Regions from separate parts of the Colwellia asteriadis genome, predicted to be linked through region 1. Evidence: predicted binding sites of a transcription regulator. Region 1 holds the regulator's gene; the other holds the start of a gene.
The links. The regulator sigma-54, encoded in region 1, starts transcription at its own class of promoters, with help from an activator protein. The targets are predictions, from matches to a motif close to GTTGGCACGNNNNTNGNNT.

Region 1 (15,580 bases):
ACCCCCATTGAAATCGGGTCTTGGCCAGCAAAAGGTTCATCATATAAAATTAATTCAGGATCTAAAGCAATGGCGCGCGCTAAGGCAACCCTTCGAGCCATGCCACCTGAAAGTTCACTTGGCTGCAAGTGTTTGGCACCACGCAACCCTACGGCCTCTAGCTTCATTAAAACAATTTTTTCAATTAAGTATTCTGGTAAATTACAATGTTCGCGAATAGGGAAAGCAATATTATCGTAAACACTCATGTCGGTGAATAGCGCACCACTTTGAAATAACATACTCATACGTTTACGTACTTCGTAGAGATCATTACGTGATAATTTGGGAATATTATGTTCAGCAAAATAAATATTGCCTGAGTCAGGTTTTATTTGCCCGCCAATCAAACGTAGCAGTGTCGTTTTTCCGATACCACTAGGCCCCATAATGGCAGTAACTTTTCCAGTAGGGATAGACAAACTAATATTATCGTAAATAACACGTTCACCTCGTTTAAAGGTAAGGTTTTCGATTTGTACTAATTTTTCAGGCTGTTCAGAATTGGGCATTTAATTAACATCAATGTTGTTTAATTTATTCGCTATAAGCTGTGTTTTGTTAAAGACACGGGAACAGCAATAAAAATTCTTCAGAATATCCATTGATTTTACCTGAGCGGCGGCAATTGTTCATTAGAAAAAGTAAGCTAAAGGACAATTTAATGTAAGATTAGCGGCCTAAATTGTAAGAAAATGATCATTTATTACTTTTATTTTACATTAGCTAGCGAGTTAATTGCGTAAAACAGCAGCAATCTGCTTTTTTTTTTCTTCATCGGGCATTATTTGCTTTTGTTTTAGTTCACAACCAGCGACAATTTAACCTTACGAAAGTGGAGTTATCATGTTAGAACAAATTATTATTTTATTACTTGCCCTTGTTGCACTTGTTTGGAGTGCAGACAAATTTGTATTTGGCGCTTCTTCATTAGCGAGAAACTTGGGCGTTTCGCCTATGATTATCGGTTTAACCATTGTAGCTATGGGATCATCAGCACCTGAAATGATGGTAGCGGCAACAGCTTCTTTGCAAGGTAATGTTGATACCGCTATTGGTAACGCTATTGGCTCAAACATTACCAATATTGCATTAGTATTAGGGGTTACCGCGTTATTAAAACCATTAACGGTTTCATCTCAAACCGTTAAACGAGAAATTCCACTCATATTAGGCGTTACCGCGCTCGCTTATTATGTGCTTTATGATCAACACTTTAGTTTTATTGAAGGGGTCATTTTAGTTATTGGCTTTGCCATTTACATTCTTGCGCTACTGTTTATTACCCTACAAAAAACCAAAGATAAGCCCAGTGATGATCCTTTAATTTTAGAAGCAGAAAAAGATGTACCACCTGCTGCACCGCTAAAATCATCAATATTTTGGCTAGTTATCGGTATGGTAGTATTGCCATTAAGTGCAGGTTATTTAGTTGAATCCTCGGTATTTATTGCCAAAGAGTTTGGCATTAGCGATTTAGTTATCGGACTTACTATTATTGCTATTGGTACTAGCTTGCCTGAACTTGCTGCCTGCATTGCCAGTATCATTAAAAAAGAAGACGACTTAGCACTAGGAAATATTATTGGCTCCAATATTTTTAATATTTTAGCCGTATTACCAATTGCAGCACTCATTGCACCAGGAGACATCGACCCGTTAGCAACAACACGTGACGCGCCTTACATGCTTGGTGTAACTTTGTTACTCTTTATTTTATGTTTTAGCCGTAAGTTAGGTTACTTTAGAATAACCCGTGGTAAAGGGGCTTTATTATTAATCAGTTTCGCGGCTTATCAAGTGCTACTATTTAATTAAAAAGTATCGCTAACTGTACAAGCCACCTTAACAGAATCACTATTAACGGATCAGCAGGTATTAATCGAGCTAACATGCAAAATTTTAAACAATTAGCAAAAAATGTGATCAATATAGAACAGCAAGCGATTACTGAATTATTACAATACATTAATGATGATTTTGAACTTGCCTGCCAACTAATGTATCACTGTAAAGGTCGTGTTATTGTTATTGGTATGGGTAAGTCTGGGCATATTGGCGGGAAAATAGCAGCAACATTAGCCAGCACGGGCACTCCCGCTTTTTTTGTTCACCCAGGTGAAGCCAGCCATGGTGATTTAGGTATGATTACTAGCGACGACGTAGTGTTAACTATTTCAAATTCGGGTGAAACCGTTGAAGTACTCGCAATTATTCCCGTAATTAAACGTATTGGTGCCAAGCTTATTTCTATGACGGGTAATGCAGATTCAACTCTCGCTAAATTAGCCGACACTCATATTTGTATTAAAGTAAGTACCGAAGCATGCCCACTTGGCTTAGCGCCAACATCAAGTACCACAGCAACCTTAGTAATGGGCGACGCACTTGCCGTCGCTTTACTCAATGCCCGAGGATTTACCGCTGATGATTTTGCTTTATCACACCCTGGTGGCAGTTTAGGTAAGCGTTTATTACTCCGCCTTGAAGATATTATGCATCAAGAAGAACGTATTCCTGTGGTTGCCGATACTGCCTTTATTAAAGATGCACTGGTAGAAATGTCGCTCAAAGGTCTTGGTATGACCGCCGTTGTTAATAAAAATAATGTCCTAACAGGATTGTTTACCGACGGTGACTTACGCCGTATTCTTGATGAAGAAGTGAATATCCATCACGATACTATTGCTAGCGTTATGACCCAAAAACCTCGTACAGCTCATGCTGATATGTTAGCTGCGCAAGCGTTAAAGGTAATGGAAGATAATAAAATTAATGGTTTAATTGTCGTCAATGAATTAAATCAACCAATTGGTGCAATGAACATGCATGACTTATTAAAATCAGGAGTGCTGTAATTGAATACTCTATATGGCGAAGTTAACAGTCACACTCTAGCACAAGCTAAAAACATAAAACTATTAGTGTGCGATGTCGATGGAGTTTTTTCTGATGGCCGTATTTACTTAGGTAATGATGGTGAAGAACTAAAAGCTTTTCACACCAAAGACGGCTTAGGCATAAAGTCACTTGGTAGTTCTGGTGTAGCCGTAGCAATAATTACCGGCCGCAATTCAGCTATCGTAAAAAACCGTATGACGGCTTTAAATGTTAAACATATTATTCAAGGGCAAGAAGATAAATTACCCGCGTTAACCGCTCTTGCAACTGAACTTAATTTACCGTTAACGCAAATAGCTTACATTGGTGACGATGTACCTGATATTGCCTGTATTAACGCGGTAGGATTAGGCATAGCTGTACAAGACGCTCACCCTTTAACACTACAAGCTGCAAATTACATAACATTTACACGCGGTGGCTTTGGCGCAGTAAGAGAAGTATGTGATTTAATCATGCAAAGTCAAAACACCTTAACATGTGTTACGGGCGCTAGTGTATGAATAGGTTAAACAGCCTAGCCTTTTTTATTTTAGTATTAAGTGCCACTATATATGGCATTATCGTTTGGAAAGGAGAACTTGTTCAACCAGACGATATTATTGATAGTGAAGAAACACCTGACTTTATTGCCGAGGCTTTAAAAAGTAATATCTACACTGACTTAGGGAAATTATCTCATACCATTGAGGCAGATCGTATGGAGCATTATTCAAAGCAAGAATTAACACGCTTTGAGTTACCCAATTATACGTTATACCCTAAAAGTAGTAAGGCACCTTGGAAAGCGAGTGCAAAAGAAGCAATATTATATAAAAATAACCGAGTCGTGTTGAACCACCGTGTTCGCTTAAAATCAACCGAACAAGATAGTTTAATAGAAGAAGTTCATTGTAAGTATTTAGAGCTAGACTTAAATACAAATATTATTAGTTCAGATCAAACCGTTGTAATAATCGGTAAAGATTTTACCATGTATGGTTCTGGACTGATTATCGATTTAAACACTAAACAGATGACGCTAACTGAACATGTACGTACCCTTTATAAGAAAAATCATGAATAAAAAATTTAATACGCCACTTAGCTTATTACTTGGTAGCGCTTTGTTTTTCACAGCGTCACTTAACGTAGTTTATGCTGCCAAAAAAGACTTAAATCAAGAGATCACCGTTGACTCTAAAAAAACAGCTGCCGATTTAAAAAATAAAATAGCGAGTTACTTAGGTAGTGTAAGTATCAGACAAGGCTCTATTTTGATTTCTGCAGACTTAGTACAAGTTTTTAGTAACAAAGATGAAAACAGCGATGAAAAGTCTGATGTCTATTTAGCTAAAGGCTCTCCCGCTTTATTTCAGCAAGAGCTTGAAGATGGCAGCTTAATTAGCTTACAAGCCGATGAAATAAAATATCAACCAAGCTTAAATATAATTACTGTGGCAGGAAATGCCGTAGTAAAACAAGCAGGTAGCGAAGTTAGCGGCAGCAAAATTATTTATAATACATTAAGTGAGAAACTTGAAGCCGAAAGTAATAATAACGAAACAGTCACCACCATATTACAGCCAACCTTACTGAAAAAACAAAAAGCACTAAAAGATAAAGCTAAAAGCGACCTTGATAAAGAGCCAAAGACAGTCAGTGAGACTACTGAGCAAGCACCTGAAGAAGCGACTAAAGAAGAAGGTGACTCAAGTGTCGAAGGTTAATACATTAGTTGCTAGTGGACTTGCTAAGTCATACAAAGACCGACAAGTTGTTAAAGATGTTAGCTTAGCCGTCAGTACAGGGCAAATTGTTGGCTTACTTGGACCTAACGGAGCAGGAAAAACCACTTCTTTTTACATGATAGTAGGGCTTGTACCTAACGATGATGGGCAAATAATACTTAACGACCAAGACGTTACATTATCGCCTATGCATGAAAGAGCAAGACAAGGTATCGGTTACTTACCACAAGAGGCATCAATTTTTCGCAAGCTTTCAGTAACTGATAACATCATGGCTATTTTACAAATACGCAAAGAGTTAAACGAACAACAGCGCCTAGAAAAACTAGAGCACTTATTAGAAGAGTTCAATATTTGTCATATTCGCGATAACTTGGGCATGAGTTTATCTGGTGGTGAGCGTCGACGCGTAGAAATAGCACGAGCATTAGCCGCCGATCCACAATTTATTTTACTTGATGAGCCTTTTGCCGGTGTAGATCCGATTTCAGTTGGCGACATTAAAAAAATCATCATACACTTAAAGCAACGAGGAATTGGTGTATTAATAACTGATCATAACGTACGTGAAACGTTAGATGTGTGTGAACATGCTTATATTGTTAGTCATGGTGAAATTATCGCTCAAGGTGATGCGGATCAAATTCTTGCCAATCAAAAAGTAAGAGATGTATACCTTGGCGAACAATTCACGCTATAGTTATAGCATCAATCCGAATCGTAGAAAAACGTGTTCAATGGGTTATTGGTCACATCATAACCATTAAAAATAATAACAGGAAACCACATAACATCGATGCGCCCTACATTACAGCTCCGTATTGGACAACAGTTAACCATGACGCCACAATTGCAGCAAGCTATCAAGCTCCTGCAATTATCAACGTTAGAGTTACAACAAGAAATTCAAGAAGTGCTAGAGAGCAACCCATTATTAGAAATTGACGAAAGCAGCCAAAGCGATAGCAACGACGAAAAAAATAGTTTAGAAGATGCATTCTCTGCAAACTCTAATGATGCACAAAGTGATAATAACAGCAGTGATGGTAGTGAAGACCAACAGGCTAATATTGACGAAATAAGTACTAGTGAAGCGCTAGAGAAAAGTGATATTCCTGAAGAATTGAATATTGATACTACTTGGGAAGAAAGTTACAGCGCAGGCGTTTCTAATACAGGAGCTGTGAGCAGCGCAAGTGAAGATTACACTTACCAAGGAGAAACGACCGACTCAATTCAAGGTCATTTGTTATGGCAAATGGAATTAACCCCTTTTTCAGATACCGACCGCACTATTGCAACCGCCATTATTGAAGCGGTAGATGACGCTGGCTACTTAACGGTTTCCTCAGAAGATATTCTAGAAAGTGTTGGTATTGAAGACGTCGAATTAGATGAAGTTGAAGCAGTATTAAAACGCATCAATATGTTTGATCCTGTCGGCGTAGCAGCACGCTCAATACCTGAGTGTTTACTCATTCAATTAAACCAGTTTGATAAAAACACTCCTTATTTAGCTGAAAGTAAGAAAATTATTAGCGAGCATATTGATTTACTTGGCAATAGAGATTACCGCCAATTAATGCGCAAAACGAAATTAAAAGAAGATCAATTACGTGAAGTAATGCGCTTAATTCAGAGCTTAAACCCTCGACCAGGTGATGCGGTTATTACTGGCGATGATCAGTATGTTATTCCTGATGTTTCCGTTGAGAAAAAAAATGGTCGTTGGGTGGTTGAACTAAATTCAGATACCGCACCTAAGCTCAGCATAAATCAGCAATATGCTGCAATGAGCAAGAGTATGAAGTCCTCTACTGATGGGCAATTCATTCGTGCCAATTTACAAGATGCAAAATGGTTTATAAAAAGTTTAGAATCGCGCAATGATACTTTATTAAAAGTTTCGAACTGTATTGTACAACGCCAGCAAGGCTTTTTAGAGCATGGTCCAGAAGCTATGCGTCCAATGGTTCTGAACGATATTGCCGAAGCCGTTGAAATGCATGAGTCAACCATTTCACGTGTTACCACGCAAAAATACATGCACACCCCTCGTGGTATTTTTGAGCTTAAATACTTCTTTTCAAGCCATGTCAGTACTGAGAATGGTGGAGAGTGTTCTTCTACAGCAATAAGATCGCTAATCAAGAAACTTATTTTGGCAGAAACACCTGCTAAACCGTTGAGTGATAGTAAAATGGCTGACTTATTAGCCGAACAAGGTATTAACGTTGCAAGACGCACAATAGCTAAATATAGAGAGTCATTATCTATTCCTCCTTCAAATCAACGAAAAAGCTTACTTTAAGTAACTCATCAAAAGGATAACGCTTATGCAAATCAATCTTACCGGTCACCATGTCGACATTACTGATGCGCTTCGTGAGTATGTAAATACTAAGTTTACTAAGCTAGAGCGACATTTTGATCAAATAAATAACTCTCATGTTATCTTAACCGTTGAAAAGCTTGAACAAAAAGCAGAGGCAAACCTTCATATAAAAGGCGGTGAAGTATTCGCTTCGGCTATTAATACTGACATGTATGCCGCGATTGATACTTTAGTTGATAAGCTAGATAGGCAAATTCTTAAACACAAAGGTAAAGCAGCGCAACATTAATTCGACAAAAGTCGCGTAGCATAAAGCCTTAAATCACCTTAATATAAGAGCCCAATCTATGGGCTCTTCCACTTACTTTTAGCAATTTATGAAATTATCAGAGATTTTAACCCTCGACTGTACCTTATGTGCAATAAAAACCACCAGTAAAAAGCGAATTTTAGAAGAGATTTGCCAATTAGCCGCTAATAAGGTTACCGAGCTCGATCAAGACGAACTACTCGATAGTTTGCTTGATAGAGAAAAAATGGGTAGCACAGGTATCGGAAATGGCATAGCGATACCTCATGGTCGTTTGCCAAATAGCAGTAAAGCGGTGGCGGTACTAGTTACAACCGAAAACGCCATTGACTTTGATGCTATTGACAACCGCAGTGTCGATGTTTTTATCAGTCTATTTGTTCCTGAAGATAGCTGCCAAGAGCACCTTAATACGCTACAAAGTATTGCTAAATTATTTAGTGATAAAAAGGTCATAAAGAATGTCCGTAAGTGCACTAGCAACCAAGAACTGTTCGATGTTATTCAACAAGCAAGTTAAACGCTAATGAGTTGTGGGGAAAGCGTAAAATGAAATTAATTATCGTCAGTGGCCGCTCAGGATCAGGTAAATCGGTTGCGCTAAGAGTGCTTGAAGATTTAGGTTATTATTGCGTTGATAACATACCGGTAAACTTATTACCGGCCTTAACTCATACCGTAATTAACGATTATGAAACTGTTGCGGTTAGTTTAGATGTACGTAATTTACCGAAAGATCCACAAGATATTCCAGAAATAATCGCGTACTTACCCAAAGCGGTTGACGTAACCACTTTATTTCTTGATGCTGATGATAACGATTTAATTCGCCGCTTCAGTGAAACCCGTCGTCTTCACCCACTGATTAAAGAAAACTTAGCACTAGATCAAGCAATTACCTTAGAGAAAAAATTACTCGAACCAATTTCAGTGAGTGCTGATTTATACATTAATACCAGTCAATTATCTCCACACCAACTAGCTGACTTAGTAAGGGAGCGCATTTTAGGTAAGAAAACCGGTACTATGGTACTTGTTTTTCAATCCTTTGGCTTTAAACATGGCATCCCCGTTGATGCTGATTATGTATTTGATGCACGATTTTTGCCGAACCCTTTTTGGGAAAAAAATTTAAAAGAGCACACAGGTCAAAACCAAGAGGTGAAAGACTTTCTAGCAAGTCAGCCCATAGTCACTAAGTTTGTTTGGCAAATAAATAGCTTTATGATGACCTGGTTACCACACTTAGAGCGCAATAATCGTAGCTATGTCACCATAGCAATAGGTTGTACCGGTGGTAAACATCGTTCAGTGTATATTGCAGAATTATTAGCAAAAAACTTCCGCAAAGAGCGTGATGATGTACAAACTCATCACCGAGATATCGACGTAAAATCAACCTAAATAGGCCAGCTTTAGCTATGGTTAGCAAGAAATAGCGACATTAATCATTGAGTAATAAGGAAGATTTATGACCACTCACCAACAAACCGTCACTATTTGTAATAAACTAGGTTTACATGCAAGAGCCGCAACCAAACTCGCCCAATTAAGTCAAAAATTTAGTGCTGATATCACCTTAGAATTAAATCAGAAAGAAGCGAATGCAAACAGTATTATGGCGTTGATGTTACTCGCTGGCGGAAAAGGTAAGTCGGTTAATATAACCGCAACAGGTGATGATGCAGAGCTTGCTTTAGCAGAAATATGCCAGCTAATATCTGATAAATTTGACGAAGATGAATAAGCTAAGCCACAAATTTTATTGCATAATTTATAATAAATAATCACAGAATAGCTGATAAAAACACTACGTTACGATAAACTTAGTACAACTTCCAAGGAGACCTTCCCACAACTAAATATTCGCTTTAGTTAAAGCGATACCTTAAGACCGCTAGAACTAACGAGCAGGGCCGCTATGCCAGAGATATCAGAGCAAGATTACAGTCAAAAAAAATTACAGCAAGTTAATGAAGCATTAGGTAGCGGCATGTTTGTTTATGTTCGCAAACTTTTGCAACATATGCCCGCTTATGACCTCGCTCTGATATTAGAATCTTCAACCACTAAGAGCCGCCCTGTATTATGGCAACTTATCGACCCAGACTTTCACGGCGAGGTACTCGAAGAACTTAACGAAGAAGTACGAAAAGGTATTCTTAAAAGCATGCAGCCCGAAAAGCTTGCTGCTGTTGCCGAAGGCATGGACGTAGATGATCTTGCTGAAGTACTACGTACACTACCTGATGCTGTATTTAAGCAAGTTTTAAATTCGATGGACTCCCAAGATCGGAGTCGAGTTGAAGCAGCACTCTCATACGAAGAAGATACCGCTGGCGGTATTATGAATACCGATACAATCACCTTACGTCCTGATGTAAGCGTTGATGTAGTATTACGTTATTTACGCCTTAAAGGCGAGCTACCTGAGTCTACCGACTCCTTCTATGTTGTTAATCGAGATAATCGCTTTATTGGCGCAGTGTCTTTAGCGGCTCTTGTTACCGCTAAGGCTAATGTAATTATAAAAACCTTAATTAATGCCGAAATTGAAGCGGTACAAGCCGATATGCACGAGCAAGATGTTGCCCAATTATTTGAGCGACACGATTGGTTTTCAGCGCCGGTCATTGATGAAGAAGGGCATCTATTAGGTCGTATCACCATTGATGATGTGGTTGATATTATTCGTGAAAATGCCGAGCACTCAATGATGAGTATGGCAGGTTTAGATGATGAGGCCGACACCTTTGCGCCCGTTATTAAAAGTACTAAACAACGCTCATTATGGCTTGGCGTTAACCTGATTACTGCACTACTTGCGGTTGCAGTTACCAGCATGTTTGAAGGGGTTTTTCAACAACTCGCCATTTTAGCGGTACTGAATTCTTTGGTGCCAAGCATGGGTGGTGTTGCTGGTAACCAAACCCTAACACTTGTTATACGCGGTATGGCACTTGGTCATGTCGGTGGTAGTAACGCCAGAGCATTACTAAATAAAGAGGTTGCTATTGGCTTTTTAAATGGCATTATTTGGGCAGTGCTGATTGCCAGTGTAGTGGCGATTTGGAAACAAGATTTAATGCTAGGCGGCGTTATCGCCTTTGCGATGTTAATGAATATGACAGCGGCTGGTTTGGCTGGGGTTGCTATTCCGCTACTGTTAAAGCGGATGAATATAGATCCAGCCTTAGCGGGAAGTGTAATTATTACCACGGTTACCGATGTTGTTGGTATTTTTGCCTTTTTAGGGACTGCCACCTTGTTTTTAGTGTAAACAGCCGTAAGCATTAGCTACTGCTTTATCTTAACCAACCAGAGTTCGGCTTAACAAATGTTTCTCTAGCAGCTACTTTTCCTAGCTTCTTCGTCAAATTTACTTGCAATGGGCCAGCTATTGACGCGAAGTTTGCCTTGCTTATCATATAAAAAGAAGAAAAACTATCAATCCAGCGATTCAGAAAAGTAATTTTTGCTGATATTTCAACTTGTTAAATATCTATTAAACCGAGTTCAGATTAACTAAAAACGCCGATGATATGAGACTGTCATCGGCGTTTTACTATGTTTTTTCTCTATTATCAGTGTCTGGAGTTAATGACCTGCTATTTGCATTTCATCAATTAAAATAGAACCGGTTTTAATGCTGCCACGGTTATCCACATCAGAGCCAACAGCCACAATGCCTTTAAACATTTGCGCTAAATTACCCGCAATAGTGATCTCACTCACTGGATAAGCTATTTCACCATTTTCAACCCAAAACCCTGCCGCGCCACGTGAGTAATCACCATTAACGACGTTAACACCTTGGCCCATTAATTCAGTAACTAGTAAACCTGTGCCTAAGGTTTTAAGCATGGCATCGAAATCTCCTGAATGGCCTTGCGCTTCAACCAACCAATTATGAATACCACCAGCATGACCTGTAGTTTGCAAACCTAACTTACGGGCAGAGTAGCTCGTTAATAAATACGTTTGTAGTGCACCTTGCGTGATAATTTCTCTGTCGATAGTTGCAACACCTTCGCTATCAAAAGAGCTACTTGCCAAACCTTTGGCGATATGAGGACGCTCACTAATATTTAAAAACTTCGGGAAAACATCATCCCCTAAGGCATCCAGTAAAAATGACGATTTACGATATAAGTTACCGCCACTAATTGCGGAAATAAAATGTCCCCAAACAGTATTCGCAATATCAGCTCTAAATAATACGGGTACTTTAGCCGTTGCAATTTGTTGACCATTTAAACGTGAAAGCACTTCTTGTGAAGCCTCGATACCGATATTTTTCGCACTATTAAGTAATGAAAAATCGCGGTTTACGCTATAAGCATAGTCGCGTTGCATATCTTCACCGTCACTAGCAATAACAACACAACTTAAGCTATGACGTGTACTTTTATAGCCGACTAATTGGCCGTGACTATTACCATAAACCTTAAAGCCTGCAAAGCTATCTAAACTCGCGCCATCTGAATTAGTAATTCTTTTATCTACCGATAAAGCACTATGCTCACACTCTTTAGCGATTTCAATAGCTTCTTCAGTAGTTAGCGCTTTAGGATGATATAAATCTAAATCTTGTGGTGACATTGCTAATAATGATTTATCAGCTAAACCAGAGCAACTATCAACAGAAGTGTATTTGGCAATATTAACCGCTGCCTGTACCGTTTTAGTTAATGCCGCTTCTGATAAATCAGCCGTAGAAGCACTACCCTTTCTACCTTGCTGATAAACAGTAATACCTAAACCGCCATCATTGGTAAATTCAACATTTTCAACTTCACCCATACGCGTACTAACACTTAAGCCTTCTTGACGACTCATTGCCACTTCGGCGCCATCTGCACCTAACGATTCAGCTAACTCAAGTACTTTGGCAACTCTAAGCTTTACCTCGTGAAGTTTTTGGCTTAATTGATCATCAGATTTATTGGCTTTAGTCATATTAATATCTACTTTCTCTCGGCTTAATTTCAACTTTCGCTTAGTAATAACTAGCGTTATTCAACACTTAGTTACTGCTTTAGAATAATGAAAATTTAATGGTATAATAAGGGTAATTTATTATTAATTGTATTAAGCGTTATTATGCCCCAGTCAGTCAATGAGATCGATGAATTAGAAGAAGAATTAAAAAGTAAAACCGAAATAAAGCGTGAAATGCATAAATTGCAAGACTTTGCTCAAAGCTTAGTTGAAATGTCTAAGCACCAGCGCAGTCGGTTACCTTTAAGTGATGATTTAAAAGATGCCATGGTGCTTGCTGATAAAATCACTAACAAGCATGAAGCATTACGTCGTCATATTCGTCATATTGCCAAAATATTATTAGAAACAGATTTAGAGCCTATTCATCATGCTATTGAAGTGATGGCAAACAAACATCAACAAGAAACCGCTAAGTTTGTTTACTTAGAAACTCTTAGAGATGAGTTAATTGACAATGGCAACGACGCTGTAGAGCAAGCATTAACTGAGTTTTCCTCAATGGAACGACAAAAGTTAAAACAATTAGTACGTCATGCTGCCAAAGAAAAGAAAGCTGAGAAAATAGGCAAGCATTACAAAAATTTATTTGCTTACCTTAAAGAACATAGCTAAAAATTACAACGCTCCCAATGTTCTAAGGGAGTATAGACAGACTATAAGGAACCATGCTGTTGAACTTATCTCACACTATTAGAGCGATATTTATCGCTCTTTCACTTATTTCGTTTTCTGTATTCGCTTTACAGCCTCCGACTAAAGCGCAATTAGAACGCTATAAACAGCAAGGTACTTTACAAGAGAGAATTAGCAAAGCCAAAGGCTTTGCTAATGACCAAGTAAACCCTAATTTATTACAGTCAAAACACGCTAGCATTGGCCAAAGTAATACCAAGAATATAGGCGCTGCCACAAGTATTACTCCTTGGAAAAATGGTTTTGGTAGTAGCGGCACCCAGAAAACTTTTACGTTACTATTAGCTTTTTCAGATGCATTACCTCCTGAACATCAATCTGCTGATGTGATTTATAATCATATCTACGGCGATGGCGACCCTGATCGTTTTCCTAATGAGAGTTTAACAAACTTCTATTACCGTTCATCTTATGAACAACTTGAAATTACTGGTGAAGTACTCGATTGGTATATTACCCCTTACACTCGCGATGAAGTTACAGGTGAGGCCGATGTTATCAAAGAAGCCCTGCGTTATTATGAACAGCAAGGTGTCGACTTTAGCCAATATGATAATGATAACGATGGCATTATTGACTATTTTTCTGTTATTTGGACCGGTGAAGTTGGTGAGTGGGCAAGTCAATGGTGGGGTCATCAAACCAAAATTTACGATGACAGCTTTATTTTATCAGGCAAAACTCTAGCTACCTATTCATGGCAATGGCTAAGTCATAACAATGCTACTGATGACTTTGATCCTCAAGTATTAATTCACGAAACAGGTCATGCCTTAGGCTTACCTGATTATTACGATTACGACAGCTCAGTAGGGGCTCCTATCGAGTTTCCTGTCTCAGATATGATGCGTAATAACTTAGGTGATCATAATGCTTTTTCAAAATTTTTACTCGGTTGGATTGAGCCAACATTTATCGGCACAGGCCAACAGAGTATTAGCTTAAAACCGTCAAGCACAAGCAAAGATGCCTTAATGATAATGCCGGGGTTAACTGCAGAAAATGCCTTAAGTGAGTACTTTGTTGTTCAGCACCGTGATAAACAAGGCAACGATAAGCATATGTCTGGTGAAGGGCTACTTATTTGGCACGTTGATGCCAATATTAAATACAACAACTTTGAATTTGATAACAGCTACACTGCGCATAATTTAATTCGATTATTGTCTGCTGATGAATTTGACTATTACCAACCTGGCCATGAACTGACCTCTTTATCAACACCAAGCAGCCAAGGCTATAAAACAAGTAACTCAGCTGTAGAGATAACGGCTATTGAAAAAAGCGCTAACATCATTAATTTATCTGCCGCGATTGTTAATACGCCTTTGGTTAGTTTATCAGGCATAAAAAACTTAGAAGCATTAAGCGAAAACAATACCATTACTGCAAATATTGATTCTACTGAACCTATCACTAACGTAAAATTTTTCATTAATGGTCAATTAATCGAAGAAGACACACAAGCTCCTTATCAAATGGACTTTAGCAAAGCAGATATCAGCGTTAGTACTGTTGATATTCTCGTTGAAGCATATACAGCAACGGCAAAAGGCAGCGCGAGTATTTCAGCATTAAACCTTCAATATAATGAGGGATTAGTGGTGGTCAATTTAGCAACTGACACAAGCTTATCTTCAGTGTTAGAGCGCTTCACTATACCAACATTAAGCTTAAATGATATTCCCATGGTTTCACCAACTAATACACCAGCAATGTTTATTAGTGCTCACAATACTCAGCCATTATCAGATGAGCAATTTAGCCGCTTAACCAACTATGTGAACGCTGGTGGCCACCTCTATTTTGAAAATAGTGAATGGTTTTGGAACAGAGACTTACATAACCAGCAATGGCAAAATTTTGGTATTGAGGCGACCTGGCAGTTTTCACAAAATGTCGCCACAATATATGGCGCTGAAAATTCAATTGTTAGCGGCGTAACTATGTCAACTCCTGACAGCTATTTCATTTTCCATGAGCTGGTTCATAGCGATAATAACCCTACCAATAATAGTTTATGGTTTATTCAACGTGCTAATACTTTTGATATTAGTAATACAGTAACTAAAACCATTGCACAGGCTAATGTTATGGTGAGTACAGGCATGTTTGCTTGGCTACCTACGCACTTACAAGTTAAAGTAATGAGTCAGTATTTAGCCTATTTTGAAGTAGACAATAGCATTGAACCTGTTTCTATTACTATTGCTAATATTGACGGTAGTATTCAAACTGAGCGCCATACAGATATTACCTTTTCGATCGAACGATCATACGATAATGGCGAAGAGTCAGTTGTTAATTTAGATGTTGTGTCAGAAAATGCCGTAATTGGCCAAGATTACATAGCGCTAACACAAAACCAAGTTACGTTTTTAGCGGGCGAGTTAATAAAAAGTGTCACACTGACTATTCAAGATGACTTTTTAGCTGATGGCGACAAAGCGTTATATTTATCGATTTCAGGCCAAGATGTTATCAGCGAAGATACTGAAAAAACGAATGCCTACCTTTTCATTCAAGATAATGAATTTCGAGGTAAAGTACAGTTTAGTCAAAGCAACA
Region 2 (15,580 bases), on a different contig from region 1:
TGATGTTTAGTGACACTAGTATCAAAAACAGCATTGAAAAAAAATCTTAATTACTACTTATTTACCACTAAAATTAACATAAATTGTTAGGTAAAATATAGCACAGTGGTTACGGAGATCTTAAACCGCATATTAGACCATAGATTTAGGTATATATTATATAAAAAACTGGTCTGCTGTGTTGTTTAAATGAAAATATTATAAAAACACAAGCATTAAAGCACCTATAAAAATAATGGCCCTAGTGGTTGTTTAGGTATTTTAAATTGTGAAGGGTAATCCACATCGACAAAATATAACCCTTCTGGTGGTGCTGTAACACCAGCCAAACAACGGTTTTTAGCTAAAAGCACCTCTTGTATCCAAGCAATGCTTTCTTGCTTTTGCCCTACTCGAAATAAACTTCCAACCACATTTCTGACCATATGATGTAAAAAAGCATTCGCTTTGATATCAACAATAATATATTTACCCTGCCTAAAGACCCGACAATGTTCAATTGTACGAACAGGTGAATGTGACTGACAATGTACGGTACGAAATGAAGTAAAATCATGTCGCCCAATTAAATATTGAGCGGCATCATGCATTAGTTCGGCATCTAACTCATGATGCCAATGACTAATACCGTGGCTTAAAATAGCAGAACGTAATGGGTGATTATAGATAATATAACGGTATCGCCTTGCTGTAGCGCTAAACCTAGCGTGAAACTCATCATCAACCTCACGCGCCCAGCTGATTGCAATATCAGGCGGTAAATGAGTATTAGCCCCTAAAGTCCATGCAACATCTTTACGTGTGGCATTAGTATCAAAGTGAACAACTTGATTAGTCGCATTAACACCGGTATCAGTACGTCCAGCACAAACAACTTCAATTTTTTCATTAGCTATTTTAGATAGTGCTTTTTCAAGCTTCTCTTGCACTGTTATGACATTATTTTGTCGTTGCCAACCACAATAATGCTTACCGTCATATTGAACACCAAGCGCATAACGCATCAAACTTTCCACCTAAACTCTACAGGACCTTAATTTTGATGCGCATTATCTATTATTTTAAGGCGTTAAGCTATGACTGATAGTAAAAGTCGTAATCGCTAGCGCCGTTTCATGGTTAATATTATAAGCCTTCAAGTAATGTTTTAGCCGTAAGCTGTTCTTCGTTATTACCTTTACTTATTACTTCTTCTAAAATAACTTGCGCGCTATCAGCATCATCCATTTCCAAATAGACTTTAGCTAATTCAAGCTTGGCTGACATACTATTATCACTGTCAACATCAACGCCTTTATTATCTTCATCGTAAAGTGAATACTCACCTAAACCGACATCAATATTAGTTTTTTCATAAGGCTCATTATTCTCTTCTGCCGTCATGCTTTGAGACAATAAAGTGTCAACTGAAACATATTCAGCTGACTCTTTTGTTAAAGAGTCACTTTCTGAAGGCACATTACCAGAAACGATTGCATTTTGATTCTCGTTTGATGTACTACTTTCATTGCTAATAATACCATCAAGTAAACTATCACCAATGTCTTCGTCTTCGGTATTAACCTCTACTTGACTATGGTTTTCTTCTTCAATATTGGCAAGCAACTCATCAAAATCAACGTTATCCAGTTCTTTTATATCTTCGATTTCTGTTGTTGAAGAGTCACTCGTTGATTTGCTTTCGTTATCTTCCGTCAGTAAACTGGCTAATACGTCTTTATCGGTAAAATCAGAGCCTGATTCATTTTCAACGTTGTCATCCGCAGGTGAGCCTTGCTCATCAATATTTTCAGATAAAAGATTATTAAGCATTTCCTCATCAAAGTCATGATTAACTGCTGAGTCGATTTCATTATCTGTAATACCCGTTAAAGAGTCACCAATATCTGCCAATACATCTTCTTGCTCTACGCTGTTTTCATCGAGCAACGCATCAATATCCAAATCATCATCTTCAATGGTTTCAGCTTTATTTTCAATGGTTTCAGCTTTATTTTCACTGCTACGTTCAGGTACTACTTCTGTTGATTTTTCATCAGTATGATCGCTAAAATCAGCATTCAAAAATGGCGTTACGTACTCTTCAGTAAACTGGGCTATTTGCTGCTCATTATTATCTGACTCTGCTTCTTCGCTTGATAAGTCATTAATATCACTTAATGGTTTACCAGGATCTTCGTTCGTTTTTTCTGTTGATAAATCCCCAAAGTCTGCATTTAAAAATGGGGCTACATATTCTTCTGTAAACTGCTCTATTTTAGCAGCACTAATAGACTCATCAGATTCACTGTTATCACTCTCTAAATCTACAGATTTATCAGTCTCAGAAGCCTGTTCATTATTACTTACATCTGCTTCTGGAGCTGGTTCTATATCGATATCCATAGAATCAAGCAATGCGTCAATATCACCAGGGTCAGTGACATCCGCTGCTGGCGCTGGTTCTTCTGCCACTGAATCAAGTAATGCGTCAATATCATCTGGGTCGGTTACATCTGCTGCTGGTGCTGGCTCTTCTGCCACTGAATCTAATAATGCGTCAATATCATCAGGGTCGGTTACATCTGCTGCTGGCGCTGGCTCTTCTGCCACTGAATCAAGTAATGCGTCAATATCATCTGGATCAGTGACATCCGCTGCTGGCGCAGCTTCTTCTGGGGCAAGCTCTTCTGGCTCGGTTGCTGCCGCTTCTGCTTTGTCATTTACTGAGTCTAACAGCGCATCAATATCATCAGGGTCAGTGACATCCGCTGCTGGCGCTGGTTCTTCTGCCACTGAATCAAGTAATGCGTCAATATCATCTGGGTCGGTTACATCTGCTGCTGGTGCTGGCTCTTCTGCCACTGAATCTAATAATGCGTCAATATCATCAGGGTCGGTTACATCTGCTGCTGGCGCTGGCTCTTCTGCCACTGAATCAAGTAATGCGTCAATATCATCTGGATCAGTGACATCCGCTGCTGGCGCAGCTTCTTCTGGGGCAAGCTCTTCTGGCTCGGTTGCTGCCGCTTCTGCTTTGTCATTTACTGAGTCTAACAGCGCATCAATATCATCTGGGTCTGTGACATCCGCTGCTGGCGCAGCTTCTTCTGGAGCAGTTTTTTCTGGGGCAACCTCTTCTGGCTCTGTTGCTGCCGCTTCTGCTTTGTCATTTACTGAGTCTAACAGCGCATCAATATCATCTGGGTCTGTGACATCCGCTGCTGGCGCAGCTTCTTCTGGAGCAGTTTTTTCTGGGGCAACCTCTTCTGGCTCTGTTGCTGCCGCTTCTGCTTTGTCATTTACTGAGTCTAACAGTGCATAAATATCATCTGGGTCTGTGACATCCGCTGCTGGCGCAGCTTCTTCTGGAGCAGTTTTTTCTGGGGCAACCTCTTCTGGCTCTGTTGCTGCCGCTTCTGCTTTGTCATTTACTGAGTCTAACAGTGCATCAATATCATCTGGATCGGTTACATCTGCTGCTGGCGCTGGCTCTTCAGCAACCGAATCAAGTAATGCGTCAATATCATCTGGGTCAGTGACATCTGCTGCTGGCGCTGGCTCTTCTGCCACTGAATCAAGTAATGCGTCAATATCATCTGGGTCGGTTACATCTGCTGCTGGCGCTGGCTCTTCTGCCACCGAATCAAGTAATGCGTCAATATCATCAGGGTCAGTGACATCCGCTGCTGGCGCTGGCTCTTCTGCCACTGAATCAAGTAATGCGTCAATATCATCAGGGTCAGTGACATCCGCTGCTGGCGCTGGCTCTTCTGCCACCGAATCGAGTAATGCGTCAATATCATCTGGGTCGGTTACATCTGCTGCTGGCGCTGGCTCTTCTGCCACTGAATCAAGTAATGCGTCAATATCATCAGGGTCAGTGACATCTGCTGCAGGCGCTGGCTCTTCATCAACAGACTCAAGTAATGTGTCAATATCATCAGGCTCTGTGACATCCGCTGACGCTTGTGCAAGCTCTTCATCAATATTAATTTCTTCGGTGTTAGTTTCCGTATCGTCGTCATCACCTAAACCATTAAGCAAGTCATCTAAATCATTTTGATTTAACTCACCGTCAGGCAAGTCTTCAGCTTCGGTTGATTCGTCATCACTCCCTAAGCCTGAAAGTAAATCATCTAAATCACCTTGACCTAACTCTCCGCCTTCTAAAGCTTCACCATCACTATCACTATCATCATCGAGTAAAATATCTTCAAGATCATCTAAGGCATCATCATCGTCGTCATCTAAATGAATTACATCATCGTCAAGCAACTTTTCCCCATCGTCTTCTAATAAGTCAACCGATAAGTCATCATCCAGTAATTGATCATCAAGCGATAAACTATCATCTAAATCTAAGCCTAAATCATCATCGAGTGATAATTCATCTTCAATATCAAGCTCATCATCAAGGGATAATTCATCGTCTAGATCTAAATCGCCAACAAGTGACAGTTCATCGTCAGTCGTTTCTTTTTTATTTTCAGGTGCTTCTTTCGGTGCTTTTTCTTTATCTAACTCATTAAAAAAAACTTCATCGGATGCTTTTTGACGACGCTTAAAAAGAAAAGCCAATAAACCCAGCAATAACATCGCCGGCACTGTGCCCATTAATAATAGGAACCAGATACTTGAAGTAAAATCTTCTTCGGCGAGCTCAGCTTGCTGCTTTTCAAGTAGTAGTTGCTGCTCTCTAGCCTCAGCTTTAGCAAGTAATGCTTGTTGCAATTGGATCATATCGTCCATTTGCAACTTAATTTCTTTACTTTTGGCAACCTCGTTTTGCATGACAACAAGTTTGTCGTTGAAAGTAGTTAAACGCTGACGTAACGCTTCATTTTCTTTGAGAATAGCTTGTAAACCATCTATAGAATCTAAGACATCATTTTGAATGGTGGCTAAGCGCTTTTGTTGTTCACTATCAATTTGTTGTAGCTGATCATTAATCTCAACTTTAACAGTATCTAGATCTTCTTTTTTAACACTCGGGGCCACAACAACTGGCTCTTTAGCTACTTTAGGCTGTTTTTTAGCCCATGATTTTTCATCTGACTCAACTTTTGCGCGTGCTTGTTCTGTATTTACGGCCATCATGCGATCGAATGATGGTATTTTTAAATATTGTCCTTCAACTAAATGGTTAATATTGCTGTCGACAAAAGCTTTCGGGTTAGCTTGATGGAGTGCTTCCATCACTTGATAAACACTTAAACGATTATCAGGTCTAATCGTTAAAGCGATGTTCCATAAGGTATCTCGTGAGTTAATTGGTCCGTAACGATCATAAGGAAAAACATCACTGCTTTTAGGTCCACGCATACGAATGCCACGATCGTCTTCGGCATTAACAGGAAAGTGCATTGAAAGTATGCCAAAAATGACTACCTGCCATAGGCACAGGCGCAATAATTTTTGCATTAAGATATCCTAATTTTTATTATAATTACGTTACATTCCACTGCATTTGTCAAAAAAATGCCGTTTTGAATAACCCTTTACGTAAATAATCGCTGAATTAGCTTGGTTAATTTGCTTATGCTAAATAAGCAAAAATTGTTCCAACAGGCATTATAGGCAGCTAACTCGCAAAATGTTCATAAATAATACCAAATTCAATGAAGATGTCTCGTGTTATTCGCCTCTGAATGATTTTTAACTGAATAAAATCAGTATGATTTATCTCAACACTCTTTCATCACTACTTTACATTAAGTGAACTGATGATACCAAGTTAGGTTATTTAGCATTAAACTCTACGGGTATAAACCATTACACCAGAATAACAGGCATAAAAAAACTCGTTGTTAGCCATATTATCTATAGTTAACGACGAGTTTTAGCTTTTCTTTAATCGGCTAATATAAAATAAATTAACTTAAATGATCTTTTACTAATAGCTCTGCGATTTGCACACTGTTAGTTGCTGCGCCTTTACGTACGTTATCAGCAACAATCCACATATTAATGCCACAGTTATGGCTAATATCTTCACGAATACGACCAACAAAAGTTTCATCTTTGCCGCTTGCATTACCAATTTGTGTTGGGAAGTCTTCATCGTTACGACAAACAACAATACCAGGTGCTTGCGCTAGTAAATCTTTAACTTCTTCAGCTGAAATTGGTGAGTTAGTTTCAATGTGTAACGCTTCACCGTGACCAAAGAATACAGGTACTCTTACTGCAGTAGGATTTACCAGTACGTTTTCGTCATTCAAAATTTTCTTCGTTTCCCACACCATTTTCATTTCTTCTTTGGTGTAGCCATTTTCTAAAAACACATCAATTTGTGGAATAACATTAAATGCGATTTGACGAGAAAAGTTTTTACTTTCAACTGGCTTACCACAAAGTAAGTCAGATGTTTGCTTAGCTAATTCGTCGATACACTCTTTACCGCCACCAGATACTGACTGGTATGTGCTTACATTAACGCGGCTAATACCTACGGCATCATAAATTGGCTTTAATGCAACCATCATTTGAATAGTTGAACAATTAGGGTTAGCAATAATGTTGCGATTACGGTATTCAGCAAGTGCTTCTGGGTTAACTTCTGGCACAACTAATGGAATATCAGCTTCGTAGCGAAATTCAGAGGTATTATCAATAACAATACAACCCGCTTCGCCAGCAATAGGTGCAAACTTAGCAGACGTTGAGCCGCCAGCAGAGAAAAAGCCAATTTGCGCTAAACTAAAATCAAAATGATCTGCATCTAGCACTTCAATACTTTCACCATTAAATTCAATAAATTCACCGGCTGAGCGAGCGCTTGCTAATGGGTACAGTTTATTAATAGGAAAGTCGCGTTGCTCTAAAATTTCCATAATAGTTTTGCCAACTAGCCCTGTTGCGCCAAGTATGCATACATCAAATTTTTGTGCCATGATCCTCTCTCTTTTAGTTGGACATTTTATTAAAGCCTAAATGATGTGGCACATCACTATAAGCATTAGGTGATGAAGATACCGTTACTGCGGAAAATTCTCGACGAACGGGGTAGCTCTTTCTGATACTATCAAAACCTTCAACGGATAATTGTTGACGAAATATTGCATCGTCTCGCCTTACATCGTAAACCATTTTTACCAGCTGGTTTAGTAATATTTGACTAAAATCTTGCTTTAATTCAACAAAAGTAATACTTGCGCTCGGTAAAAAGTCCGTTAGCTTATGTGTCACTTTTAAATTAAGGTGCTGACATAATGCCTGATAGAGCATTTCACTGCCACGAGCTTTTCCTTCTAAGCTATAACCAGCAATGTGTGCCGTTGCTAATTCGGTATAAGGAATTAAAGGCTCAAGCACCTTTGGCTCCCCCTCCCAAACATCAAGCACCAGTTTTAACCCATGCCCTAATTGCTTTAAAGCCAGTAACGCTTGATTATCAATAACATCACCACGACATGCACTAATTAATATTTGCTCATCACGTAAATTAGCTAAGTTTTCACTATTGAGTAAATGATACGTTGGGTGATCACCCGTAGTAACTTTCGGCACGTGCAGTGAAATAACATCGCAGTCTAATACTTCTGTTAACGAAGAGAATTCACGTAAGTCTTGAGGTTTTTGCTCAAGTAACGGATCGCAAATTTTATAACGAATACCTAAAGCCGCTAACTTTTCACTTAAACGTGTTCCAGTATTGCCGCCACCAACAATCCCAACCGTTAATGAGCTTAAATCCAGTAAATAACGCTCACTAAGTACAACCAAGCTACTTAATACATACTCAGCTACTGAAACCGCATTACAACCAGGCGCTGAATGAAAGTTAATATCACGACCTGCTAAATAGGGTAAATCAATGTGGTCGGTACCAATAGTAGCACTACCAACAAACGATAACTTGTTGTTGTTCGCTAGTAATTGCGCATTAACTTGAGTGATAGAGCGTACTAATAATACATCAGCATCTGCCACCTGCTCTGCTGTAATTTCTCTGCCAGAAAAAGGGACTAACTCACCAAAACCAGAAAAAAACTCGTGAGCAAAAGGCATATTTTCATCAAAATAGATTTTCATTATAAATAACGCTTACCAAGGAAATCAGGAAATGTATTTCTATTATACGGTGATAGCTTTATAACAACTAGTAGGCTAGCTTTATCTTTAACAAAACAAGTCGTAATTTTTTGCACAAAAAAGCCCGATAGAAAGTGTTTCTATCGGGCTTTTAACTGCGGCTTAATTATAATAATTAACCGTTAAATTTTTTCATTACTAAAGTAGCGTTAGTGCCACCAAAGCCAAAGCTATTTGACATGATCAAGTTAAGCTCTGCGTCACGTTTTTCAGTAACAATATCTAAGCCTTGCGCTTGTTCATCTAAGTTATCAACATTAATTGATGGCGCAACAAAGTTGTTTTCCATCATTAATAAAGAGTAAATTGCTTCATGAACACCCGCAGCACCTAATGCATGACCTGTCATGGCTTTAGTTGCACTAATGGCTGGAGAGTCGGCACCAAATAACTCTTGAATAGCACCAAGCTCTTTCACATCACCTACTGGTGTCGAGGTACCATGGGTATTTAAGTAGTCTACTTTACCTTCAACGCCTTGCATTGCTTGTTGCATACAACGTACTGCACCTTCACCACTTGGAGCAACCATATCATAGCCGTCAGACGTAGCACCGTAACCTACTAATTCAGCATAAATATGTGCGCCACGAGCTAATGCATGCTCTAGCTCTTCAACCACAACCATACCGCCACCGCCAGAAATAACAAAACCGTCACGGTCTGCATCATAAGTACGTGAAGCTAACTCTGGTGTATCATTACGACCCGCTGATAGTGCGCCCATACCGTCAAACATCATCGCTAATGACCAATGAACTTCTTCACCACCGCCAGCAAAAACAACATCTTGCTTACCTAGTTGAATAAGCTCCATTGCATTACCAATACAGTGAGCACTGGTTGCACAAGCTGAGCTAATAGAATAGTTAACACCTTTAATTTTAAACGGGGTCGCTAAACAAGCTGATACGGTACTACCCATCGTTTTAGGTACAGCATAAGGGCCAACACGGCGAATACCACGATTACGTAAAGTATCGGTAGACTCAACAATATTTGCAGATGAAGCACCGCCACTACCAGCAACAATACCGGTGCGAACATTAGATACTTGCTCTTCAGTTAATTTAGCGTCTTTGATTGCCTGGTCCATCGCGATATACGCATAACCTGCAGCATCTCCCATAAAGCGAATAGCTTTACGGTCAATATGATCTTTTGTTTCAAGTGCAGGCTTGCCCCAAACATGGCTTTTTAGCCCTTGTTCAGCAAAGCTTTCTGAATGAGTAATACCTGACTTACCCGCTTTTAATGAAGCTAGCACTTCTTCTGCATTGTTACCAATACTTGATACAATACCTAAACCTGTAATTACGACACGTTTCATTTAATTAACCATCTTTAATTATAAAATCTTCGCCATTATACTGATAATAGCGGCCAAACTGGTATTACCTATCAAAGCTAATCTATTTCAACTCCAGAACCAGCGTACACTTGTACACTATAATATGTCATTATGCTCTAGATAGCTACGCTATTTTAGTTAATGCCAGCAAGCAGAAGTAAAATAACACTGATCCTTATCAAGTTTTCACGTAAAATGTCATTCAGATAACTAGTTGTATTACGGAAATTTGTATCGAAAATGTCATCACCTAATCAGCATCCAAATAAAAAACCAGCCAAAGCAACCTCTTTGGATAAAGAGCCTATTAACAATAGTGATGATCATTTACATTATCGCCCAGATGGTAGTCCTTATTCACAACGTTTTAATGACATTTATTTTGATACCCAAAGTGGCTATCAACAAAGTAAAGAAATTTTTATTGATGGTAATAATATTACCGAGCGATTATTACAAGCAAGTGACACCGTCACTATAGCTGAAACAGGTTTTGGGACAGGATTGAACTTTATTTTAACCCTGCAAGCTTATGAGAGAGCACAAAAATCAACCGAAAAAAAACTCCCTCCACTACACTTTATTAGTGTTGAAAAATACCCGTTATCAAAAGCACAACTAGTAAAGTCTTTAGCAATACTGCCGCAACTAGCCAATTATAGCGATCTACTAATAGCATTATATCCTCAAGGTGATCCCGATAACTTCCCCAACAATTTATCAATAGCGTTACCTGAGAGTTTTCTCGATAATAATATCAAGCTAACCTTACTATTTGATGATGCCACTGCAGCATTGACGGCATTCGAACCACATATAAACCATAGCCGCGGTAAACAAAAAGGTTTGATTGATATTTGGTATTTAGATGGCTTTTCGCCAGCAAAAAATCCTGAGATGTGGGGCAGTGAACTATTTAATCAAATTGCTCGTTTATCAAAAGCGCAAGCAAGCCTAACCACTTTTACCGTAGCAGGCTTTGTTAAACGAGAGCTACAACGTATTGGCTACCGCACTGAAAAATTAATATTAAATGGCAAAAAGGCTGATGCACAGCGGGCTATATTTCAACAAAACCCAATAACTCGCAAAGGTTATCAGCTCAGACCGACCATCACCAAGCCTCAACATGTCAGTATTATTGGTGGGGGTATTGCGTCAGCATGTTTAAGTTACGCCTTAACCAAACAAGGCGTTAAGGTTACACTTTACTGTAAAGATATGAGTGTTGCTCAAGGCGCTTCAAGTAACGCCATTGGCGCTCTTTATCCACTGTTTCATCAACAAAGTGACGACATTAGTTTATTTTATCAGCATGCTTTTTTACACGCAAAAAACCTTTATCAAGACTTATTAAAGCAAGGTTTTCATTTTGCTCACGACTGGTGCGGTATTTTAGAAGTGTCTTATAAAGACAGCCTAGTTAAACGCCAACAAGCCTTCGAAGAAATTAATGCCTGGCCAGCCTCTCTTATTCATGGTGTTAATGCGCATCAAGCAAGTGAGCATGCTGGCATAAAATTAGATCATGGTGGTTTATTTATGCCACATGCTGGCTGGATTTCACCACCAGAGCTTGTGAAACAACTTTTTAATGCTGCCGAAAAAACCAACCGTTTACGCATTAAGTGCCAAACAAAAATCAATAAATTAGTTCAAAATTCTCATAATAAAAGTTGGCGTTTAATTAGCGATAAAGAGAACTTTGACGCCAGCGTAGTGGTTCTTTGTGGTGGTGCTGAAAATATTAATATAGAGCAGCTGAGCTCTTTACCGTTAAGTGCAACGCGTGGTCAAGTTACTAGCATGAAAACCAACTCGGTTATTGGCCCATTAAAAACGGTTATTTGTCATAAGGGCTACCTAACACCCGCACATAATAATCAGCACTGTATTGGCGCAACGTTTCAAAAAAACAACACATCAGATACCCCAACAAGCGAAGATGACCGATACAATATAACAATGCTTAAAAAATGTTTACCTGAGCTAACCCAAGCCATTAATTGGCAAAGTGAAGATATTAGTATGAGTAAAGCGCGTTTGCGCTGCATGTCACAAGATCACCTACCTTTAGTTGGTGCCATGCCTAACATCAGTGAGCATATAACTCAGTATCCGCACTTAGCTAAAGACAAGAACTGGCCTTACCAAGCGCCAGCTCCCTGTATTGATAACCTTTATCTAATGACAGGTTTTGGAGCGCGTGGTTTATGCTCTGCCCCATTGGCAGCCGAAATCTTAACCGCAGATATTTGTAATACCCCCTTTCCTGTCAACACTGAAATGCTATTTAACTTAAGCCCGAACCGTTTTATTATTAGGGATATGATTAAGCGAAAAATCTAGCTCAAGTGTACTATGCTTTATTGAGTGAATATTTTATATAGTATGTACAAAGCAATAATAATTATCGTTAATTTGAGGTTTACGAGCTTTATGGTGATTACCAACTCAACACATTCTTTTATAGAGCATCTCTTGAAAACGTTACGAGTATTTGTATTAATGACATTAGTGTCACTAATCATGACTCACTATGTAATGGCTCAAGATGGAATACAAAAGAGCGTCAATGTAGTTATGGTAAACCCATCAATTAAAGCCGATCCTTTCTGGCATAAAACCGAAATCATTACACAGCAAGCAGCTAAAGCTCTAAACATTAATCTTGATATTATTTATGGTGATGGCACAAGGTTCTTTCAATTTGAAGCTCTTAAAAGCTACTTCAAAAATATAGAACATAGCCCCGATTATATTATTCTGATTAATTATCCGGGTAATGCTAAACAAACCATGGACTTTCTTAAGCAACAAAACGTTAAAATTATAACCTTAGAGCAAACCTTATCACCCGAAGAACAAGCGCAGATTGGTTCACCTGGTGAGCTTTATAAGGGTTGGCTAGGAGAGATTTACTTTGATAATGAAAATGCCGGCTACATACTCGCGTCAAACTTACTTGAACAAGCTAAAGTCGCGAAAAAAAAACCTCTTGTTGCAGGCATTAGCGGTCACTTTGGCTCTGAATCAACACTACGCAATAATGGACTTCTTGCTGCGATTAAAGAGCACAATGCTGAATTAACTCAAATTGTGCATGCAGGATGGTCCGCAGAAGATGCTTACCATAAAACACTTAAACTATTACAGCGTTACCCTAATATCAATGTTATTTGGTCTGCTTCAGATCATATGGCTTTAGGTGTAATAAAAGCCATAGAAGAGTTAGGTTTAGAAGCAGGTAAAGATATTTTAATTGGCGGTTTTGACTGGATGAGTAACGCCATTGAGAGTATTAATCAAAAAAAATTATCGGCAAGTGTTGGTGGACACTTTTTAATGGGCGCTATTGCGATTATTGCGATTTACGATGTAAAAAATGGTATACCACACCACCCCTTAGCCAATTCTACTCATAACAGTTTTAACCTTGCATTAATAAATAGCGGTAACGTAAATAAGTATTATGATTTACTTGTTCTGGATGATTTAAAACATATCGATTTTAAAAAGCTAGCAAGCCTTTACTCAAGAGAGGGAGCCGTTAATACTTTTAATTTATTAGAAATGTTAGAAGCTTCCTCAACAATTAATATCCAAGGCTCCCTTAAAAAGAAAAGTAAATAAGGCTTAAAGCTTAACAAAAAAGCCCTGTAATGCTAGCCAAAAGTTATTCACTATCACACCATCTTGCGGGCTTAATTCTGACTTAGCTGCTTTTAATTTTAGTGTAACTTCACCAACCAAATCCGTGGTAATTACTTGCTGCTCATCGCCAAAACTTGTGGCAACTAAAGCAATAAAACCACGTAAATAACCACTGGCAAAGAGTATGTCAGCATCGACATCCTGATCAAATAACCCATCAAAATAGGCGTAAATATCTGCAACAGTTGCTATCTCTTTTGAGCTTACTGGTGCATTGGTTAAGTCAGAACTTATGGTTGTTGTCATCTTTTCACAGTTTCCATTAAATGAGTTATCTTTAAATAATTTTTAGTTATGTCTTTAAAATACTTATTGTGGCGTAGCAACCTGATAAAGCACTTGGTCTTTATAGCCTGTGGTAACTGGCATAAACCCTGATAATATTTGATCTAAGCCATTATCACCGGTATCACTAATAAGCGGCCTATTGGCAAGCTCGGCTAATTTAGTTTTAGTGGCAATAATAACTATATTATTTTTACCGCCCTCTTGAGCGATAATAGCACGAAGTACGCGAGGACTTAGCTGTTGGTTACCGCGACCAAATATATGCCCTTGTCCACCAATTAAAGTAATAACTAATTTAGTTACCCCTGAGTGTTGCTCAATACTCTCTATTATTTCAGTTTCCGTCGCATCACTACATAGCAGCGCTTGTTGATAAACAATATCAACCCCAAGCAAAGTATTCTCTAAGCCTAGCTCTGCCATTAAAAATGCGGTTGTTGAGCCTGAGCCAATAATAAATTGAGTTTCATCATATTCAGCCATTTCCTCAATCACATTCGCAGCAATATCTTGCAGCACTAACTCGTCACTTTCTTTACCGCCTGACTTAACGGCTTGCACATAACGTAACTCACTAGGAATTTGCATTTCACTATAGCGTTTTGCTTTAACAATACCGTCACGAAATAAACTTTCATCTATATCCATAACATCGCCAGTAGTTAGCGTTACCAACTCTTTAGTTACCATCAATTCAATTACTCGCCCTGCAGCTTTTGGGGTTATTGCATACACCCCCGAATGTATTTTACAACCTGCTGGAATACCGAGTACTGGTACTTGAAAGTGCTCTTCACTTGCAACCACATTAGCAATATTACGGGCGGTACCGTCGCCCCCTGCGAATAAAATAACGTCAACTTTTTCACTGATGAGTGCACGTACAGCAAGCTCGGTATCATCACTGTGGGTTTGTACTTGTTGAGTTTGGTAAACAACATTAACGTTAAAACCAAGTTGTTGCGCACAATGCTCGCCCATTTCGCCTGATGCTGTATAAATAGATAACTGCTCTTTGTAAGGCTGTAACACTTCAAGTGCCAGTGCTGCACGCTCATTGGCCTTTGGTTTAGCACCTAACGCTAATGCATGCATCGCCATACCATCACTTCCCTTTAAGGCAACACTACCACCAATACCTGCAATAGGATTAATAATAAAACCAAGCTTAAATGATGACATAGTTATTTTCCGTTTAGTGTTCTGTGTTAGTTAAGGTAGCTTTCAAACGCAATTTATTTGTTACGCGATTTGCGTAACGCTAATTAGTCTAAAGCTATTCATACTCAATTTCATGGCAAGTGCTATCAACTTGAAATAGCTCAACCGTTAATGGCAAAGTGCTATGATAGAATGTTGATAAAACTTCAATAAATTGCTGAGCCCGCTTTGGAAAGCCGTGTTCAACAAAGTGACATACTTGTTGGTGCACTCGTAGTTTAAAGCGCTCGGTATCAGCTTGAAAGCCACTCAAGTTGTCAGCCGAGACATGAAACTTTCGCTTAGCCGCAACATTAAACGCCCACTCTATCGCTTGTGGAATAACCTCGGCTTGCTCAAACTTTGCCTGTTGTTGCTCATTTCTGCCATCAGGCACATACCAATAACCGTAATCTTCTAATAAGCGCCTTTTAGCACCGGCATGGCACCAATGCGCTATTTCATGAAAAGCACTTGCATAATAGCCTCGAGCAAACACAATTTGATGGTAGCTACACTCTTTACTTGCTGGTAAGTAAATAGGCTCATCTGCGCCCTTAATTAAGCGCGTATTGTGTGTATTACTGAAGGTTTTATCGAAAAGCTGAATTAAATCTTGGTAGTGATGTGCCATAACGCTAGAAACATAAAAATTATCGTACTATTGTAACTAAAAATGGCGCTTGATACAGCGCCATTATTATAAAAGTTACTTCTCGTCACTTAACTTAAACGTCATCTTCAATATTATCTTTGCCTTGAGTACGCTCTATACTGTCAAGTTTGTGATGAATTGCCGACTTAATTAGCATATAACCACTAATTGGAGCCGTTAATAAAAGAAATATCGAAATCAGTATTTCTTTTACGCTAAGCCCTGATTGAGCGGTACTAAAAAAAACCATGGCTGCGGTTAATAATGAAGCCATGCCTAAGGTAGTTGCTTTAGTA

Region 2: the regulator sigma-54 is predicted to act here: its motif matches at 5,530-5,548, upstream of ABD005_RS08805 (FimV/HubP family polar landmark protein).

Annotation. Positions count from the first base shown of each region.
Region 1 covers NZ_BAAAFA010000001.1:563,422-579,001, forward strand. Annotated here, with positions in the region: gene mlaF (phospholipid ABC transporter ATP-binding protein MlaF) at 1-551, opposite strand, end outside; gene ABD005_RS02355 (calcium/sodium antiporter) at 886-1,857, shown strand; gene ABD005_RS02360 (KpsF/GutQ family sugar-phosphate isomerase) at 1,932-2,897, shown strand; gene kdsC (3-deoxy-manno-octulosonate-8-phosphatase KdsC) at 2,898-3,443, shown strand; gene lptC (LPS export ABC transporter periplasmic protein LptC) at 3,440-4,006, shown strand; gene lptA (lipopolysaccharide transport periplasmic protein LptA) at 3,999-4,649, shown strand; gene lptB (LPS export ABC transporter ATP-binding protein) at 4,636-5,370, shown strand; gene ABD005_RS02385 (RNA polymerase factor sigma-54) at 5,467-6,981, shown strand; gene hpf (ribosome hibernation promoting factor) at 7,007-7,294, shown strand; gene ptsN (PTS IIA-like nitrogen regulatory protein PtsN) at 7,383-7,835, shown strand; gene rapZ (RNase adapter RapZ) at 7,865-8,719, shown strand; gene ABD005_RS02405 (HPr family phosphocarrier protein) at 8,787-9,062, shown strand; gene mgtE (magnesium transporter) at 9,237-10,595, shown strand; gene pmbA (metalloprotease PmbA) at 10,913-12,274, opposite strand; gene yjgA (ribosome biogenesis factor YjgA) at 12,419-12,931, shown strand; gene ABD005_RS02425 (M6 family metalloprotease domain-containing protein) at 12,991-15,580, shown strand, end outside.
Region 2 covers NZ_BAAAFA010000005.1:183,995-199,574, forward strand. Annotated here, with positions in the region: gene truA (tRNA pseudouridine(38-40) synthase TruA) at 225-1,004, opposite strand; gene ABD005_RS08805 (FimV/HubP family polar landmark protein) at 1,126-5,403, opposite strand; gene ABD005_RS08810 (aspartate-semialdehyde dehydrogenase) at 5,856-6,875, opposite strand; gene ABD005_RS08815 (4-phosphoerythronate dehydrogenase) at 6,889-8,016, opposite strand; gene fabB (beta-ketoacyl-ACP synthase I) at 8,192-9,406, opposite strand; gene mnmC (bifunctional tRNA (5-methylaminomethyl-2-thiouridine)(34)-methyltransferase MnmC2/FAD-dependent 5-carboxymethylaminomethyl-2-thiouridine(34) oxidoreductase MnmC1) at 9,668-11,776, shown strand; gene ABD005_RS08830 (ABC transporter substrate-binding protein) at 11,909-13,060, shown strand; gene ABD005_RS08835 (YfcL family protein) at 13,064-13,387, opposite strand; gene ABD005_RS08840 (ATP-NAD kinase family protein) at 13,451-14,611, opposite strand; gene ABD005_RS08845 (elongation factor P hydroxylase) at 14,706-15,263, opposite strand; gene ABD005_RS08850 (Na+/H+ antiporter subunit G) at 15,358-15,580, opposite strand, start outside.